3 regions of the Cobetia sp. BL01 genome follow, and region 3 is predicted to be linked to each of the others. Evidence: predicted binding sites of a transcription regulator. Region 3 holds the regulator's gene; each other region holds the start of a gene.
What was found. Region 3 encodes sigma-54, which starts transcription at its own class of promoters, with help from an activator protein. Its sites were predicted from a motif close to TGGCACNNNNNTTGCTNT; they were not measured.
Positions count from the first base shown of each region.

Region 1 (6,176 bases), on a different contig from region 3:
TTGTAGCCCACCACCAGGAACACTAGACAGGCGATGCCATAGAGCAGCGCATTCTTGGTCAGGATCTCGACGGTATTCTTGGAGCGCACCAGCCCGGATTCCAGCATCGCGAAGCCGCAGGCCATGAACATGACCAGCGCGGTACACATCAGGAAGTAGAACGTATCCAGCGCATAGCTGAGTTGGAGCACATCGATATTCACCAGCGTTTCCCCTTTGTTGTTATTCGCAAGCGCTTTCGTCAGCGGCTTGCGATCCATGCCCTATCACGCCCTCGGTGCCGAGGGCTGTATGCCGAGAGCTCTTTATCAAGAGCTCATTATCAGGAGCTCTTAGCCAGAGCGGCTTGCCCGCAACGTGGCCTAGACCGCTGCCTGCGCCGTCGCCTCGGCATTGGCCTTGGCCGCAACGCTTGCCTCGCGGGCTTCCAGCCACTCGAGCACGCTGGGCAGATAGCGCGTCAGCCCCTTGTAGTCGATCAGCTCCGCCGGCAGGGTCTTGAGCACCTTCAACAAGCGCGACTGCCAGACCGGGTTGGTACACAGGTCCTCGAGGCTGATCAGATAGGTGCGGATACCGAAGAACAGCGCATAACTGCGCGGCATGCGCACCAGCGTCTGCAGCTCGACGCGCAGATGCACATCACGACCGGCGTTTTCGGCGGTGATGGTGGTGCGATCACTGCCCCACTCGGCATAGGTCTCCGGGGAGCTGTCCATGCGCGGATGGATGGTCATGGTCCAGTTGAGGCGTCGCACCGGCCCGCCGACCTGGATGGCGCACAGGTATTTGAGCGCGCGATCGAACACGCCCATCTCATGCGCCAACGGCACCGGACCATGCCACTGCTTGAAGCTCATGCCAGCATCGAAGGCCAGTGACCAGTCCGCCGGACAGGTGATCATGCCGGCGTCCATGAAGAGGTCACCGTCGCGCTGGTCGAGCAGCGCGATATCGCCCTGCATCTGACGGCCGATATAGTCCAGTGGCGGCAGTGGCAGGCTGGCGTCATCGCCCATGCGGAAGCTCTGTTCCATCTCCAGCAGATGGTTGCGCCACACGCAGTCATCGCCGTCGCGCTCGAAACTGAAGGCCTGCGGATAGTCCCGGGCGTAGTGCGTCATCACGAATTCCAGGAAGTCCCAGGCTGCCGGCTGCATGTGCGGCATCACCAGGCAACGCTTGGGGTCCTTGGCCAGCACCCGCTCACGCTCAGCGATCTCGCTCAGATAATGCTCATCGATATCCAGCATGTGCTCGGTGATGGAACCCGGCTTGCCCGGCAAGACATGTGGCTCGATATTGACCGAGTAACGGTACTCATCTTCCGGGAACGGGAAGGGAAAACGCTGGATGGCGTAGTCGGAATTCTTGAAGGTGAACTGACCATGGAACGCCTGGTCATCTCGCGGGGAAAATTGCATGTTCCTGCTCCTTGGGGGTCCATCTCGCGAAAGACGGTTTCAGAGATCCAGCACCAGCCGCTGGCTGCGTGCCCGGGAAACGCAGGGCATCACGCAGCGCTGACTGGCCCGCTCCTGTTCATCGAGGAAGGCGTCACGGTGTTCCGCCTCCCCCTCCAGCATCTCGACCCGACACTGTCCGCAGACCCCGCCGCGACACAGGCTCGTCACCTCGACACCGCTGCGCTCCAGCGCTTCCAGCAGGGATTCCTGGGCACCGACCGCCACTTCCACGCCGCTGCCACGCGCCACGGCCATGAAGGGAGTCCCCGGCTCCGGGGCGGCAAAGACCTCGTGATGGATGCGCGCGAGACTCCAGTGCAGCTCGCGCGCCGCGTCCTTCACGGCATCGATCATGGCCTGCGGGCCGCAGAGATAGACGTGAGTGCCGGCGGGCTGACGCGCCAGCAGGGCCTTGAGATTCGGACGCTCGAGACGGTGCTGGGTGATGTTGCCACTCGCCAGATAGGGCGCGGCCTCCGGGAAGCGGGCGACGTCGAGGTCCTGGCTGCGCAGGTGCAGCTCCCAGCTGCCGCCACGACTCTCCAGCTCCGGCAGGTAAGAGAGAAACGGCGTGATGCCGATGCCGCCTGCCAGCATCAGGTGGTGACGCGCCTGCCAGTGCGGCAGAAAGAGGTTGGCCGGCGGGCTGAGCTCCAGCTCGTCCCCGACCTTGACGCGGGAATGGATGGCTTCGGAGCCCCCACGCGAGACCGGCTGACGACGCACCGCGATGCAGTACTGCGAGGGATCATCCGGCGGGCTGATCAATGAATAGGCGTTGCGACACACCCGCCCTTCTCCCGGAATGCCCAGCACCACATGACTGCCCGGCGAGAACGGCGTGAAGGGTGAGGCCTCATCGGCAGGCACCAGAGTGAGACGGCGCACGCTGCTGCTGAGCTGATCGACCGCGGCGACCCGCGCCTTCATGAAGCGAGACATGGTGCCACCTCCTCCTGTGGGGGAATCTCTCCCGGCGCTTCCGCATCGATTCGCACGCCCATGTAGGCGCCGAGACGCTTGGAAAAATGATCACGCACTTCCAGCATCAGGCCGCAGCCATCACAGGCTGACGGCGAGTGAATGACGTGCTCACTGACCTGCTGGCAGTGCACGCAGAACACATGCCGCCCCAAGGCAGCCACCGGCAGCATCACCATGTCATCCAGCAACAGCCCCTGCTGCTGAGCCAGATTGGCGACCTGCCACACGAAATGCTCACTGCCGATGATGACCAGACACCCCGCCGCGCCTACCTCGCCGATGGCACCCGCCAGCGCATCGCAGGCTAGGGGGCGATCATCGACGTCGTACCAGCGATGCAGGCGGGCGCTGTCGGCGGGCCCCGTGGGCAACGCCTCTGTTGCCGGAGTGGATTGCGAGGTGCCTCCCACCTCGCGGCTACCGAGCTGCCCCAGCAGCGTACTGATCAGCTGACAATGCATTTGCAGTTGCTGACGGGCGTTGCCCGCCGCCTCTCCAGTGCCTGGCAGGCTCTCGGGAGACTGGCACGCCACCAGATACCGTTGGGCATCGGGCAGCGCCTCGATGCGTGGATAGTGTTGCCGACTTCGAATCCCGGCAGTGACAGAGGATGATTGCGGGCTTTTCATGACACGACCCTGCTCTGAGAAATTGTCCTTGTTGTAATGCCGCCGTCTTGACGATGACGTGCATCCGACTACCACTCCATTTCATGAGCATATTTCGTGCCATTGATGGCAAAATCATTGCTCCACATAGCCGACATAATTACCTGAAACCCCCACTTCACATATGAACAATCAATAGAGATATTCACGCACCAAAACAGAACACAAAACTCATTAAAAACGGCTTACATTCACCATTATTGCCCTGACCAAACCTCACCTCATAAGCCAATCTCTACGCCTGACATATTTCTCATTTAATATCTTCAAGATGCTGAAATAATGGAAAAACTTTATCTTGGTAGAATCACGATCCCACAATCCACACGACACTACATGCTTCTCCACCGTCAGCATTCTGATGCACTTTCGCTTGCATGATATTGGCCTTTTTCCTTGATTGTACTCACCACCAAAGAAAGCGCCTCACCGAAGAGTGAGGCGCTTTGATGACTCAATATCGCCAGGTCATATTTCTACATAAACCGGAGAAGACTTCCCGTATCGTGACAACTTTCCCGGACAACACTCCAGCGAGCTTGCTGACAAAAGACTCCGCACCTTTACCATCACAATCATGCGTAATGTCAGCCATGCCCAAACACGCTCATGCACAATGGAGATCGTGTCATCAGTAACCGCCCTGTCCCGGCACCCAGTTGGTGCCCGCCAACGGAACACGTGCCATGGCGGCCGCTTCCACATTCAGGGCGACCAGATCTTCCGGCTCCAGATGATGCAGGTGTGACTTGCCACAGGCGCGTGCCAATGTCTGAGCTTCCAACGTCAGCACGCGCAGGTAGTTGGCCAGGCGCTTGCCGGCCGCGACCGGGTCTAGTCGCTGGCTCAGCTCCGGGTCCTGGGTGGAGATACCGGCCGGGCACTTGCCATCCTGGAAGTCATCATAGAAACCGGCGGCGGACCCCAGCTTCTGATACTCCCCGGCGTAACGCGGATGGTTGTCGCCCAGCGCGATCAAGGCGGCGGTACCGATCGCCACGGCGTCGGCACCCAGCGCGATCGCCTTGGCCACATCGGCGCCGTTGCGAATCCCGCCGGAGACGATCAGCTGTACCTCACGGTGCAGGCCCATCTCCTGCAGTGCCTGCGTGGCCTGGGGGATGGCGGCCATGGTCGGGATACCGACATGCTCGATGAAGACATCCTGGGTGGCGGCGGTGCCGCCCTGCATGCCATCCAGCACGATGACATCCGCACCTGCCTTCACCGCCAGCTTGACGTCATAGTAGGTACGGGTCGCACCGATCTTGACGTAGATCGGCACCTGCCAGTCGGTAATCTCGCGTAGCTCGGCAATCTTGATCGCCAGGTCATCCGGGCCGGTCCAGTCCGGGTGGCGACAGGCGCTGCGCTGGTCGATGCCCTGCGGCAGCGTGCGCATGCCCGCGACTCGCTCGGAAATCTTCTGGCCCAGCAGCATGCCGCCCCCGCCGGGCTTGGCGCCCTGGCCGAGCACGACTTCGATGGCATCGGCCTTGCGCAGGTCGTCCGGGTTCATGCCGTAACGCGACGGCAGATACTGGTAGACGAGGCGCGAGGACTGGCCGCGCTCTTCCGGGGTCATGCCGCCATCGCCGGTGGTGGTGGAGGTGCCGATTTCCGAGGCACCACGCCCCAGCGCTTCCTTGGCCTGGGCGGACAGGGCACCGAAGCTCATGCCGGCGATGGTCACCGGCGTGCTGATCACCACCGGCTTCCTGGCATGGCGCGTGCCGAGCACGACTTCGGTCTCGCACTTCTCGCGATAGCCTTCCAGCGGATAGCGCGACATGCTGGCGCCGAGGAACAGCAGGTCATCGAAATGCGGCACCTTGCGCTTGGCGCCCCAGCCACGGATATCGTAGATACCCGTCTCTGCCGCGCGCTGGATCTCGTGAATGACATCGCGGCCGAAGGTGGCGGATTCGCGCAGTGCCGGGTTGTAAGGCTGTGTCTGAGTTTCGTCAGTCATGTTGGGCATCCTGATCAGTAGGCTGAGGCGTTGTCGACCTTGAAGTGATAGAGCTGACGCGCAGACCCGTAACGCGTGAAGCTGGCCGGGTCTTCGTCAATGCCGGCACTCGCCAGCAGCTCACCCAGCTCTTCCAGGTGCTCGGCACGCATGTCCTTGGCGATGCAGTCCGCGCCCAGCGATGCGACCGTGCCCTTCACGTAGAGTCGCGCTTCATAGAGCGAATCACCGAGACCTTCGCCAGCATCACCGCATACCACCATGCGTCCTGCCTGTCCCATGAAGGCACTCATCGCGCCGATGTTGCCCTTGACGACGATATCGACACCCTTCATCGAGATACCGCAACGCGCCGAGGCGTTGCCTTCGATGACCAGCAGCCCGCCATGTGCCGTGGCGCCCGCAGCCTGGGAGGCATCGCCCTTGACCCGCACACAGCCGGACATCATGTTTTCCGCCACACCCACCCCGGTGTTGCCGTGGATGGTGATGCTGGCCTTCTGATTCATGCCCGCGCAGTAGTAGCCCGCGTGGCCATCGATATCGACACTGATGTCATCATTAATACCGCAGGCGATGTTGTGAGCGCCGTCGGAGTTGACCACTCGCCATTCGCGCGCCTCCTTGAGGATGTCGGCATCGTGCAGGGCCTGGTTCAGAGCGCGCAGCCCATCAACGGCCAGATCGTGAGTCTTCATCATTACGCAGCCTCCGTACGGGCGGTGTCATTTTCCCACAGGTACAAGCGGCCGGGTTCCGGCTCCCACACGCGGGCATCCTTGATGCCCGGCAAACTGGCCAGGGCGCGGTATTCCGAGGCCATGGCCACGTAATCATCGGTCTCGGCGATCACGGCAGGCTTGCAGGCGATCGGGTCACGCACCACGGCGAAGCCATCACGGGTGCCGATGGTGAAGGTGAAGAAGCCATCAAGGTCCTTCAGGGCGCCGGTGATCGCGGCTTCCAGACTGTCGCCCTGCTCCAGACGCCAGGTCAGGTAGCCAGCGGCGACTTCGGAATCGTTGTCGGTCTCGAAGCTGATGCCCTCACGCTTGAGCTTGGTGCGCAGCCAGTTATGGTTGGACA
Region 1 covers NZ_JBVBEE010000007.1:89,781-95,956, reverse strand. The annotation lists gene amt (ammonium transporter) at 1-203, opposite strand, end outside; gene ACZYGA_RS13075 (heme-dependent oxidative N-demethylase family protein) at 363-1,424, opposite strand; gene ACZYGA_RS13070 (PDR/VanB family oxidoreductase) at 1,464-2,408, opposite strand; gene ACZYGA_RS13065 (dimethylamine monooxygenase subunit DmmA family protein) at 2,393-3,079, opposite strand; gene ACZYGA_RS13060 (FMN-binding glutamate synthase family protein) at 3,750-5,090, opposite strand; gene ACZYGA_RS13055 (protein glxC) at 5,105-5,791, opposite strand; gene ACZYGA_RS13050 (class II glutamine amidotransferase) at 5,791-6,176, opposite strand, start outside.
Region 1: the regulator sigma-54 is predicted to act here: its motif matches at 3,164-3,181, upstream of ACZYGA_RS13065 (dimethylamine monooxygenase subunit DmmA family protein).

Region 2 (6,176 bases), on a different contig from region 3:
AGGGCCGGGGCCCTCAGGGCGCAGACAACGACGCAGCAGGCAGCCGACGCCGCCATCTTCCTCCTCCGATCCTCACCACCCGTCATCTCAGCGAGTCGTTTCCTCATGACCCACCCTTCCCTGTGCGTGAATGGCCTGACGGCAGGCTATGCCGAGCGGCCGGTGCTCGAGTCGATAGACCTCGACATTGCTTCGGGCGAGATCACCGTGATCGTCGGCGCCAATGCCTGCGGCAAATCCACCCTGCTGCGCACGCTCTCGCGCCTGCTGCCTCCCTCGCGAGGCGAGGTGCTGCTGGATGGCAGGTCAATCCACCGCCTGCAGGCACGTCAACTGGCCCGCCAGCTGGGGCTGCTGTCACAGTCACCGATCGCCCCGGAAGGCATCACGGTGCTGGATCTTGTCAGCCGAGGGCGGCATCCGCATCAAGGACTGTTCCAGCGCTGGACGCGTGACGATGACACCGCGGTACTGGCAGCCCTCAACGCCACCGACACCGCCGCACTCGCCGAACGAGCGGTGGATGAACTCTCCGGCGGCCAGCGTCAGCGTGTCTGGATTGCCATGGCGCTCGCCCAGCAGACGGACATTCTGCTGCTGGATGAGCCCACCACCTTCCTCGACATCAATCATCAGGTGGAAGTGCTCGACCTGCTGACAGACCTCAACCACGCTCGCGGCACCACCATCGTGATGGTGCTGCATGAACTGAACCTAGCCGCACGTTACGCGGATGTGCTGATCGCCATGTCAGATGGCCATATTCATGCCAGTGGCCCGCCCGAGCAGGTACTCACACGCGACATGATCAAGGAGGTGTTCGGGCTGGAAAGCCACATCACCCCGGACCCCGTTACCGGCAAGCCGATGATGGTGCCCGTCGGGCGTCATGGGATGAAAGCTGCAAGGAACGAAGCCGTGTCGAGCTGATCACGCTGCTGGATAGTCCAAGGCTCCATCAATTCAATTCAGTCCGTGTAAGACATCAGAATCGGCATCATTGAACAAGGGGCCACCATATACCGCTTGTTAACACTGGATTCATAGCAATGAGTGCAAAACTTATTCTATGAAACCAAGCATAAAAGATCTCTGGATTTTCTCCCCGATCTCCCACTGAATAAAACTCAATCTCAACTTAATACACTAAGGTGCAAGCGACGGTAAAATTCATCAAATTGGTGCAGCGTACGATTTCGATATGCATATACGTGTTGCGTGAAATCTTACATCCCATTGTTTTATATGGAAAAAATCTCTCCGGCACACTTCCTGCTAGACATTCACCGAGGCACCGATAGGCATACAACAATCGAAAATCTACACCAATGGAGCGCTAGGGTTCCGGTGATTGGCTGATGGCCGTCACGACTGGTCCGAGAGCACTCGACCTCCAAGCTGGGGGTTACACGGCGGGACAAAAGCCCGGGAGACGCAACGCCTGAAAAGGTCGGCGCCTCTCACTTTTTCCGCCGGAGATAACGACAATGACCCAGCCCACTCGCCTTTCCCCGTCTACGACTTCCCTCTCGGATGCCTGCGCTCAGGCGCCATCCGCTGCTGTCGCATCTGACTCCCCGGCGGTATCCGCCGTATCCAGCAAGACCTCCCGACGTGCCGCGCTGGCCGGCGCCCTGCTGCTTGGCGCCTCGCTGAGCCCGCAGGCCATGGCACAGGATTCCTTCAGCGTGTGCTGGTCGGTGTATGCCGGCTGGATGCCGTGGGAATACGCGGACACCCAAGGCATCGTCGACAAGTGGGCCAAGAAGTACGACATCAATATCGATGTGGTGCAGGTCAACGATTACGTCGAGTCCATCAATCAGTACACCTCCGGCAATGTCGATGGCTGCGCCATGACCAACATGGATGCCCTCACCCTCCCCGCCGCCAGCAGTGTCGATTCCACCGCGCTGATTCTGGGTGACTACTCCGATGGCAATGACGGCGTGATGGTCCGCGACGGCGATTCCATCGAGTCCCTGAAGGACCGTGAGGTCAATCTGGTGCAGTTCAGTGTCTCCCACTACCTGTTGGCACGCGCGCTGGACAGCGTCGGCATGAGCGAGCGCGACCTCACCACCACCAATACCGGCGATGCCGACATCGTGGCGCTGGCCAGCAACACCGATACCCAGGCGGTGGTGACCTGGAACCCCCAGCTGGCCACGCTCAAGGACATGCCCGGCTACACCGAAGTCTTCAACTCCAGTGACATCCCCGGCGAGATTCTCGACCTGATGGTCGTCAATACCCAGACCCTGAAGGACAACCCGGACTTCGGCCACGCGCTGGTCGGCGCCTGGTATGAGGTGATGGAGAAGATGAAGGCTGGCGACGAAGCCGCGCTCTCCCAGATGGCCGATGCCGCCGGCACCGACCTCGCCGGCTATCAGGCCCAGCTGGCCGCGACCCACATGTACTACACCCCCGCCGAGGCCGTGGCCGCCTTCAATGCGCCGAGCCTCAAGGACACCATGCAGCACATCGCCGACTTCAGCTTCGCGCAGGGGCTGCTGGGCGAAGGCGCACCGGATGCCGGCTTCATCGGCATCGAAACGCCTGCCGGCGGCGTCGGCGATGAAGGCAACGTGATGCTGCGCTTCGACCCGAGCTATACCGCCGCACTGGCCGACAGCCAGTAACGCCACGCGGTGGATGCCGCACACCAGCCGCAGGAAAGCTGTCTCTGTGGCTGGTGAACCGACCGCCTCCCTCGACCGCACCTCTCGTTCGCACCCGTGGAGCCCGCGCATGAAACGCCTGATCAATCTGACACCCTCCCGTGGTGGCCGCTGGCTGCTCGGTGGCCTGCCCTTCGCGCTGCTGGCCATCCTCTACATCGTGCAGTCCAACCAGCGACTGCTCGACAACCCCAACGACCGTCTGCTGCCGTCCTTCGCGTCCATGGGCGAGTCCTTCGCCAAGCTGGCCACCGAGGTCAACGTGCGCACCGGCGATCTGCCGCTGTGGACCGACACCTTCGCCAGCCTCGAACGCCTGCTGGCCGGCGTGCTGATCAGTGCGCTGATCGGCCTGAGCGTCGGCCTGCTCACCGGCGGCCTGCCGCTGCTGCGCGCCAAGCTGTCCCCGCTGATCACCGTGCTGTCCCTGATTCCGCCGATGGCGATCCTGCCGATCCTGTTCATCGCCTTCGGGACGGGTGAGCTGGCCAAGATCGCGCTGATCGTCATCGGCATCACGCCCTTCCTGATTCGCGACCTGCAGAATCAGGCCCTGCGCCTGCCCGATGAGCAGCTGATCAAGGCCCAGACGCTGGGCGCCAGCTCCTGGCAGGTGCTGACCCGCGTACTGCTGCCCCAGCTGACCCCGCGCCTTCTGAGCGCCACGCGCCTGGCACTCGGCAGCGCCTGGCTGTTCCTGATCGCCGCTGAAGCCATCGCCGCCCAGGACGGCCTCGGCTATCGCATCTTCCTGGTGCGCCGCTATCTGGCGATGGACGTCATCCTGCCCTACGTGGCCTGGATCACGCTGCTGGCCTTTCTGCTCGACCGTCTGCTGGTGCTCGTCTCGACCCGCGCCTTCCCCTGGTACCACGCTGAGGAAAGCCAATCATGAGCCTGATCCACGCCAAGGGCCTCGAGAAGCACTACGGCCAGCAGGTCGTGCTGGAACGCATGAACCTGACCGTCGAGGCCGGGGAATTCATCACCCTGGTCGGCGCCTCAGGCTGCGGCAAGACCACCTTCCTCAAGCTGCTGCTGGGCACCGAGGGCGTCTCGCGCGGTGAGCTGCTGCTGGACGGCAAGCCCATCCCCGGCGAGCCGGGGCCGGACCGCGGCATCGTCTTCCAGAAGTATTCCGTCTTCCCGCACCTCACGGTGCTGGGCAACGTGATCATGGCCGAGGAGCTGGCGCGCGCCCCGCTGACCGGCAAGCTGTTCGGGGCCAAGCGTCGCGAGGCACGGGTCGCCGCCGAGAAACGCCTGGAAGAAGTCGGCCTGTCCCACGCGCTGGACAAGTACCCGCATGAGCTGTCCGGCGGCATGCAGCAGCGCCTCGCCATCGCCCAGGCGCTGATGATGAAGCCGCGCATCCTCTTGCTGGATGAGCCCTTCGGCGCACTGGACCCGGGCATCCGCAAGGACATGCACCAGCTCATCCTGCGTCTGTGGGAAGAACAGCAGCTGACCATCTTCATGATCACCCACGACCTCAAGGAAGCGTTCGAGCTGGGCTCGCGCGTCTGGGTGTTCGACAAGGTGCGTGTCGACCCGCAGGCCCCGCAGGCCTATGGCTCGACCATTACCTACGACCTGACCACAGAGCGCAGCAAGGCCAAGGCGTCGTCTCAGCAGCCGGGCTCTGTCCAAACGAGCTCTGTCCAAGCGGGCGCTGACCAACCGACGCCCGAGCACGAAACGCTGACGACGCCAGCCCACTCCGTTTCCCAAGCCACTCTCACCGGAGGCCAAATCAATGAACATACCGCTTGATGCCGCAACCACCGCCAGCGCCAGCGCCAATTCCAACCCCAACCCCGACTCAAGCGCCCGCGCCAGCTTCACCGCGAAGTATCAGACCCATCTGCCCGGCGGCCATCACTGGTCGATGCGCATGCCGCGTGGCAGCGCGCTCAAGCTGACCGCCCGTGAGGCCAACGCCAATGTCGGCCTGGTGATGTACAACCCGCTGGATCTGCTTGAGCGCCTCAATCTGCCGGATACCCTCAAGGGTCAGCACACCTTTCGCCTCACCGAAGGGCACTGCCTGTATTCCGACATGGGCCGCATCTTCGCCTCCATCATCCAGGATGATCTCGGCTGGCATGACAGCGCCAGCGGCAACCTGATGGAGCAGCACTTCGCCGCCAAGGGCTGGCACAAGAAGGCTTACCAGCAGGCCTTCAATGACTTCACGCCCACCGGTCACGACAGCCTGCTGATCGAGATGGCCAAGTACGGCCTGAGCGAGCGCGACCTGTGCGCCAACCTCAACCTGTTCTCCCGCGTGCGCGCCGATGAAGACGCCAACCTGCACTACGTCACCGACCACTGCGCCGCCGGCGACAGCGTCACCCTGCGCTTCGAGATGGACACCCTCGTCCTGCTGCACACCTGTCCGCATCCGTTGGACCCCGCCGAGGAATATCCGCTGCGCGGCGTGGACATGACCTTCGGCACCGCGACACCGATGGACGAGCACGACGCCTGCTATCTGTCGCGCCCCGAGAATGCCCGCGCCTACGCCAACAATCAGCTCTATCACTTGGCGGGCTGAGGCGTCCCCCGACAGCAGACGAACGCCACGGCAACGGGCGAGAAAGCCCCAGATGACAAGGACAAAGGACAATCCCATGTGCACCTCGACGCTTGAACACCCCCATGCCCATACCCCGGCCACGACGGATGACGCCCCGCTGAGCTACGCAGACCCCGCACAGCAGCCGCGCGAGCTTGAGCGCACCGTCGAGGCTGGCGATCACTTCATCGGGCTGGTGCGCGCCGGTCAGCACCTGCGCATCACTGACCTGCACGGCAATCAGGCCGCCGACACCCTGTTCTTCTCGGCCGACGACACCGCCGAGCGCTACAGCGCGATGGACACCGTACGCGAACAGGGCAAGGTCTACCTGACCACCGGCAGCGTGCTCTATTCCACTCGGGGCCGTGCGCTGCTGACCATCACCGGCGATACCTGTGGCCGTCACGACACCCTGGGTGGTGCCTGTTCCAGCGAGTCCAACACCGTGCGTTACGACCTGGAAAAGCGTCACATGCACTCCTGTCGTGACAACTGGATGCTGGCCATCGCCCGCTACCCGAAATACGACCTGACCAAGCGCGACATCGGCCACAACATCAACTTCTTCATGAACGTGCCGGTCACCGCCGATGGCGGCCTGAGCTTCGAGGACGGCCTGTCCGCCCCGGGCAAGTACGTCGAGATGGTCGCCGAGCGTGACGTCTACGTGCTGCTCTCCAACTGCCCGCAGCTCAACAACCCTTGCAACGGCTACGACCCGACACCGGTCGCCATCCGCATCAGCGACTCGCCGCTGAGCTGAACCGCCGAGCTGAGTCGCCGAGCTGACAGCGACGCTTTCGAACACGCATACGACAAGAAACGGCCGAGCCACACCTGACGATGTCATCTCTCTTGCATCACTCGTCAGCCCCCAAGGCTCTGCCCGGCTACCGGACGACCGGCAGCTC
Region 2 covers NZ_JBVBEE010000003.1:532,532-538,707, forward strand. The annotation lists gene ACZYGA_RS08605 (FecCD family ABC transporter permease) at 1-109, shown strand, start outside; gene ACZYGA_RS08610 (ABC transporter ATP-binding protein) at 106-930, shown strand; guanidine-I (ykkC/yxkD leader) riboswitch at 1,326-1,434, shown strand; gene ACZYGA_RS08615 (putative urea ABC transporter substrate-binding protein) at 1,488-2,645, shown strand; gene ACZYGA_RS08620 (ABC transporter permease) at 2,755-3,579, shown strand; gene ACZYGA_RS08625 (ABC transporter ATP-binding protein) at 3,576-4,457, shown strand; gene ACZYGA_RS08630 (urea amidolyase associated protein UAAP1) at 4,441-5,241, shown strand; gene ACZYGA_RS08635 (urea amidolyase associated protein UAAP2) at 5,318-6,028, shown strand.
Region 2: the regulator sigma-54 is predicted to act here: its motif matches at 1,262-1,279, upstream of ACZYGA_RS08615 (putative urea ABC transporter substrate-binding protein).

Region 3 (6,176 bases):
AGAAAGGCGACGACACCTTCGAAGGCGGCTACGTGGAATACTTCCTGGACAAGCGCCAGGTCAATGCCAGCAATGGCACCGATGCCTCATCCTCCGAGGGGTCACGCGTCCACATGACCCTGACGCCACGTGGCGCCAATGCCAGCAAGGACCAATGAGCATGACTGCTGCCAGCCCACGTACCCTCAGCGCTCGTCATCTGGCCAAGGCCTACAAGGGTCGCAAGGTCGTCAAGGACATCTCGCTGGAAATCCGCCAGGGTGACATCGTAGGCCTGCTGGGCCCCAACGGGGCCGGCAAGACGACCTCGTTCTACATGATCGTCGGCCTCGTGCGCTCGGATGCCGGTAGCGTGACCATCGATGACCACGACCTGTCCGGCGCCGCCATGCATCAGCGGGCTCGCGCCGGCATCGGCTATCTGCCCCAGGAAGCCTCGATCTTCCGCAAGCTCTCGGTATCCGACAACATCATGGCGATCCTCGAGACGCGCAAGGACCTGGATCGCAACGGACGCAAGGCACGCCTGGAGGAGCTGCTCAACGAGTTCAGCATCACGCATATTCGTGACAGTGCCGGCATGAGCCTTTCCGGCGGGGAGCGCCGCCGCGTGGAGATCGCTCGCGCACTGGCCACCGAGCCGGACTTCGTGCTGCTCGATGAGCCGTTTGCTGGCGTGGACCCCATCTCGGTGGGCGAGATCAAGAGCATCGTGCGCCAGCTGCGTGACCGCGGCATCGGGGTGCTCATCACCGATCACAACGTGCGCGAGACACTCGACATCTGCGATACCGCCTACATCGTGGGCGATGGCCAGATCATCGCGCATGGCGACGCCGACACCATCCTCGCCAACCAGCAAGTGCGTGATGTCTACCTGGGCCATGAGTTCAAGCTCTAGCCCGAGAGTGCCGTCAGCCTGGTAAGAGCCGTCAGCCTGGTAAGAGCCGTCAGCCTGACGAGAGCCGTCCGACCTCTTCTGCTCTCACCAGCACCCTCCAGCACCCGCCACTTCCTGCTTCACTGTCGGGGCCTCGTTCCCCGCCCCCTCACGCAAGCGCCTCGACATGCGCTTGCGTGATCTCCCCGTGAACCCTCCTGCTCTGCCACACCTCACTCGAATGCATGACGTCCATACCACCTTGGTGGCAACATGGCATGCAAGTTGCTTGAATATTCTCGACTGCCCCTTGTCAGTGCCCCGACCCACGGTATAGCGTAGATGCACGTTCCTTTGCCGTGAATGACAGACCCCATGAAACCCACCTTGCAGCTTCGACTCGGCACTTCCCTGACAATGACCCCGCAACTTCAGCAAGCGATCCAGCTGCTGCAGTTGTCGACGCTGGACCTGCGTCAGGAGATACAGCAGGCGCTTGAGTCAAACCCCATGCTGGAGCTTGACGAGGAATACGAGTCGCTGGATGTCGCGGAGACACAGGACAAGAGCGAGATCTCCACCTCCGAGACCAACAGCGAGATTCCTGAAGAATACCCTCTCGACAGTGACTGGTCGGACCTCTACCAGGATCACGCAGGCAGTCTGACCAGTTCCGGCAGCGGAAGCTCGAGCGAGGACGGGCCGGACTTCGATCGCAACACCAGTGTCGAAAGCCTGCAGGACCATCTGCGCTGGCAGCTGGCGATGACGGACCTCGATGCGCGTGAACGCCAGATGGCGGAGAGTCTGATCGATGCGGTGGATGGGGCCGGCTACCTGAGCATGAGCCTGGACGAACTGGTCGATGGTCTGCGAGGTCAGGGACTGCCCGGCCTCAAGGCGTCGGAACTCGAGCAGGTCCTGCTGCGCCTTCAGCAGTTCGATCCCACCGGTGTGTTCGCTCGAGACCTGCGGGAATGCCTGCTGCTGCAGCTGGCCCTGCTGCCGGACGATCTGCCGCTGCTGGCCCAGGCCCGCCGTCTGGTGCGGCAATTCCTCGAGGCACTGGGCAATGACGATCGCAAGCTGCTCAAGCGTCGCCTGAGCCTGGATGATGATGAACTGGATCACGTCATTCGTCTGGTACGGGCGCTCGACCCGCGCCCGGCGTCCGCCTGGGGTGAGCCTGCCAGTGATTACGTCATCCCGGACCTGCTGGTCCGTCATACGCGTCACGGCTGGCAGGTCGAGCTCAACCCGGAAGCGCTGCCCAAGCTGCGTATCCAGCCGGAATATGCCGCCCTCATCAAGCGGGCCGACAAGTCCGCGGACAACACCTTCCTCAAGGACAACCTTCAGGAAGCCCGCTGGCTGATGAAGAGCCTGTCCTCACGCAATGACACCCTGCTCAAGGTGGGCCGCGAGATCATGGCGCGCCAGATCGACTTCCTCGAGCAGGGGGAAGAAGGCATGAAGCCGCTGATCCTCGCCAACATCGCGGAAGTGGTCGAGATGCACGAATCCACCATCTCGCGGGTGACCACCCAGAAATATATCCACACCCCGAGAGGCGTGTTCGAACTCAAGTTCTTCTTCTCGAGTCAGGTGGGTGGCAGCGGCAACGGTGACGCGCATTCCAGCACCGCGATCCGCGCGCGCATTCGCAAGCTGATCTCGGAAGAACCGGCGCGCAAGCCATTGTCCGACTCACGCCTGGTGGATCTGCTGGCCAGTGATGGCATCGAGGTAGCGCGCCGGACGGTCGCCAAGTATCGCGAGGCCATGGGCATCCCCTCCTCCAGCGAGCGCAAGCGCTTGGCGTGAGTCTCGACAACGGATACCCGCAGGCCAGCGGGCTCCACACGTCGGAGCGCTGAAGCTCGCCCCCTTGCACCTGCCATCCTGGCATCATCTGCCAATCGGTCGTCTGAATACCGGTTGGCAATGCCTGTCCTTGCGACTGCGTGAGTGACTTCACGCCCCCAATTGCCTATTTTTCCAGCCACTTTTCTCCAGAGTGCTTTCTTTTTCCCTCACATCCCACGGACAGATAGCCAGGGGTCGCCACCGACTCCTGCCACACGAACGTCGACGTAAATGCTGACATTGGCCACAAACGGCCGGTTTCTCGAGCCCCATTCCGTCCGTGATGCGAGGCGATGCTCATGAAGAACCTGCTGATATCCCTCGCTGGGTTGAAGACAAGCCTTGCGCCACGATGCAGCGCAGCGTTGATCTTTGTTCAAAGCTTGGGCATTGTCGGGGTAGACGCTCGGTACACCGGCACCGCCGCTCTCGCCAGCAGATGATCGCCACGAGACCATGGCCGGAGTCAGAAAGTGGCCGCGCGTTCAATCAGGGTTTGCTCGCAGTCAAAAAGGGTTACAATTCAAAGGCAACCCGCTGGATAAAGGAGCGTGTCCATGCAAGTGAATATCACCGGGCATCATGTGGAACTCACCGATCCTCTCCGCGATTATGTCAACGAGAAGCTCGCTCGCCTCGAACGGCATTACGACAACATCACCAATGTTCAGGTGACACTGTCGATCGAGAAGGAACGCCAACAGGCTGCCTGCACCCTGCACGCCGCTGGCGCCGACCTCCATGCCCTGGCAGAAGACCCCAACATGTACGCTGCCATCGACGCGCTCGCCGACAAGCTGGACCGCCAGCTGGTCAAACACAAGGAAAAGTCCCAGGCTCGCTCTCAGGGCACCGGGACCCGTTGACCTTCTGCCATGACACTTGATCAGATTCTTCCCCCCGAGCGCACGCTCTACGGCGTCCCCGGGGGGAGCAAGAAGCGGGTGCTGGAATTCTTCAGCACCTTCATTGCTCAGAACATTCCCAGCCTGGACAGCCAGGAAGTCTTCTCGCGCCTGATCGGGCGCGAGAGACTGGGTTCGACGGGTATCGGCCACGGCGTGGCCGTGCCACATGCACGCAGTCCACACTGCAAGACCCCCATCGCGGCGTTCATGAAGCTCGGTGACCCCATCGACTTTGACGCCATCGATGGCGAACCCATCGATCTGCTGTTCGTGCTGCTGGTCCCCGAGGAGGCAGATGACACCCATCTCACTCTGCTCGGCCAGGTGGCGGAACTGCTCAACTCGCCCACCAACCGGGCAGCATTGCGCCAGGCAGACAGCCAGCGAGCATTGTTCGATGCCCTGACCTCGGCCATCGCCGAATTGCCGGCGCGCTGAACCTGCAAGCCCGGACTCGCTCCGGGCTTGTCGCTGACTGGCCTCAGGCACCCTCCGCTTTCACCTCATGCTGACCTCGCCCTGGGAGAGCACTCCATGAAGATCGTGATCATCAGTGGTCGCTCCGGTTCCGGCAAATCGATTGCCCTCCAGGCGCTGGAAGACATTGGCTACTATGCCATCGACAATCTGCCCGGCATGCTGCTGGCACCATTGGTCGAGCAGCTGGAAAAGGACAGCCCCACCCGCCGGCGCATCGCGGTCTCCATTGACGCGCGCAACCTCCCCGATGCCCTGAGTCGCTTCCCTGAACTGCTCGACAGCGTTCGTCAGAGCGGCATGAATGTGCAGGTCGTCTACCTGACCACGGACTCCCGTGTCCTGCTCGAACGCTATTCCGCGACCCGCCGCCGTCATCCGCTGACCCGCGACAATGACCGCACGCTGGCCGAGGCCATCGAGATCGAGCAGCAGACACTGGCCCCGATTCGTCAGAAGGCGGATCTTGTCATCGACTCGACCAACCTCAGCGTGCATGACCTGCGCTCGCGCATCACCGAACAGGTCGCGCAGCACAGCTCTCGTCATCTGACACTCACCTTCGAGTCCTTCGGCTTCAAGCATGGCGTGCCGACCGATGCCGACATGGTGTTCGATGCCCGCTGCCTGCCCAACCCCTACTGGGACATCAATCTGCGCAGCGATACCGGTCGTGATGACAGCGTGGCGGAATTCCTGCAGCGCTACCCGGACGTCAAGGCAATGCAGGATGACATCGCCGGCTGGCTGGAACGCTGGCTGCCCGCCTATCAGGCCAGCAATCGCAGCTACCTGACCGTTTCGGTGGGCTGTACCGGTGGCCAGCATCGCAGCGTCTATCTCTGCGAGCAGCTGGCCGAACATTTCGCCAAGCAGCTTCCTGAGGTGCGTCTACGCCACCGGGAACTGGGGATCCATACGGCCCTGGCGATCAGCGATACCCGTCAGGAGTCACACGATGCCCAGTCGTGAACTGGTTCTGACCAACAAGCGCGGGCTGCATGCTCGCGCTGCCACCAAGCTGGTCAACTGCTGTGCGCCCTTCGAGGCCACGGTCATGGTCAGTCACGGTGAGCGACGCGCCAACGCGGCCAACGTCATGGCGCTGCTGATGCTGGCAGCCCCGTGTGGCACGGCGCTGATCATCGATGTCGAGGGCGAACAGGCAGATGAGGCCCTGTCTGCGATCGAGTCCCTGTTCGAGGCGCGCTTCGAAGAGGAAGAATGACGCCGCCGCACCCCGTCTGACATCCCCCGCCCGCCGGCTTTCTGCCACTTTTTCCGCGCTGATTGCCCTATCGATAAGAAACAGTGTTTTCTTTTGTCGACGCGCCCCCCTGCGCCAATGGTAGAATCAACGCTGTCCTTCATGTCGACAGGGGAAGCCGACAGATGAGCAAGACGTCACGCAAACTCAAGCCAAGACTTGATCGCCTGTCACAGGCACTGGAAAGTGGCGAGCTGGATCAGGCAAGGCGCATGCTGAATCGCGGCCTGGCACCGGTGGACGTGGCCCACTTGCTGGAATCCTCCCCCCCCAAGGAGCGCAACCTGCTCTGGGAGCTGGTCGACGCCGAACTTCAGGGCGATGTGCTCCAATACCTTGGCGAGGATATCCAGAGCGACTTCCTCAAGGACATGGATGCCGAGGACGTCCTGGCCGCCACCGAGAATCTGGAACCGGATGATGTCGCCGACATCCTCCAGCGGCTTCCGAATGCCGTGATTCTCGAAGTCCTCGACTCCATGGAGGCGCAGGAACGCCAGCGGGTCGAGACGGTGCTGTCCTATCCCGAGGACACTGCCGGCGGCTTGATGAATACGGACACCATCACCATCCGTCCGGACATCACCCTGGATGTCGTGTTGCGTTACATCCGCCGTCACGAGCGACTTCCCGATTCCACCGACACCCTGCTGGTCGTCTCGCGCCGCGATGAATTCATCGGCGCCCTGCCCATCAACCGCCTGCTGGTCTCTGACCCCGGTGTCACGGTGCGCGAGGTGATGGATACCGACAGCGTGGTGATTCCGGCATTGATGCC
Region 3 covers NZ_JBVBEE010000002.1:487,567-493,742, forward strand. The annotation lists gene lptA (lipopolysaccharide transport periplasmic protein LptA) at 1-158, shown strand, start outside; gene lptB (LPS export ABC transporter ATP-binding protein) at 161-901, shown strand; gene ACZYGA_RS05835 (RNA polymerase factor sigma-54) at 1,256-2,704, shown strand; gene hpf (ribosome hibernation-promoting factor, HPF/YfiA family) at 3,304-3,612, shown strand; gene ACZYGA_RS05845 (PTS sugar transporter subunit IIA) at 3,622-4,092, shown strand; gene rapZ (RNase adapter RapZ) at 4,189-5,103, shown strand; gene ACZYGA_RS05855 (HPr family phosphocarrier protein) at 5,090-5,359, shown strand; gene mgtE (magnesium transporter) at 5,524-6,176, shown strand, end outside.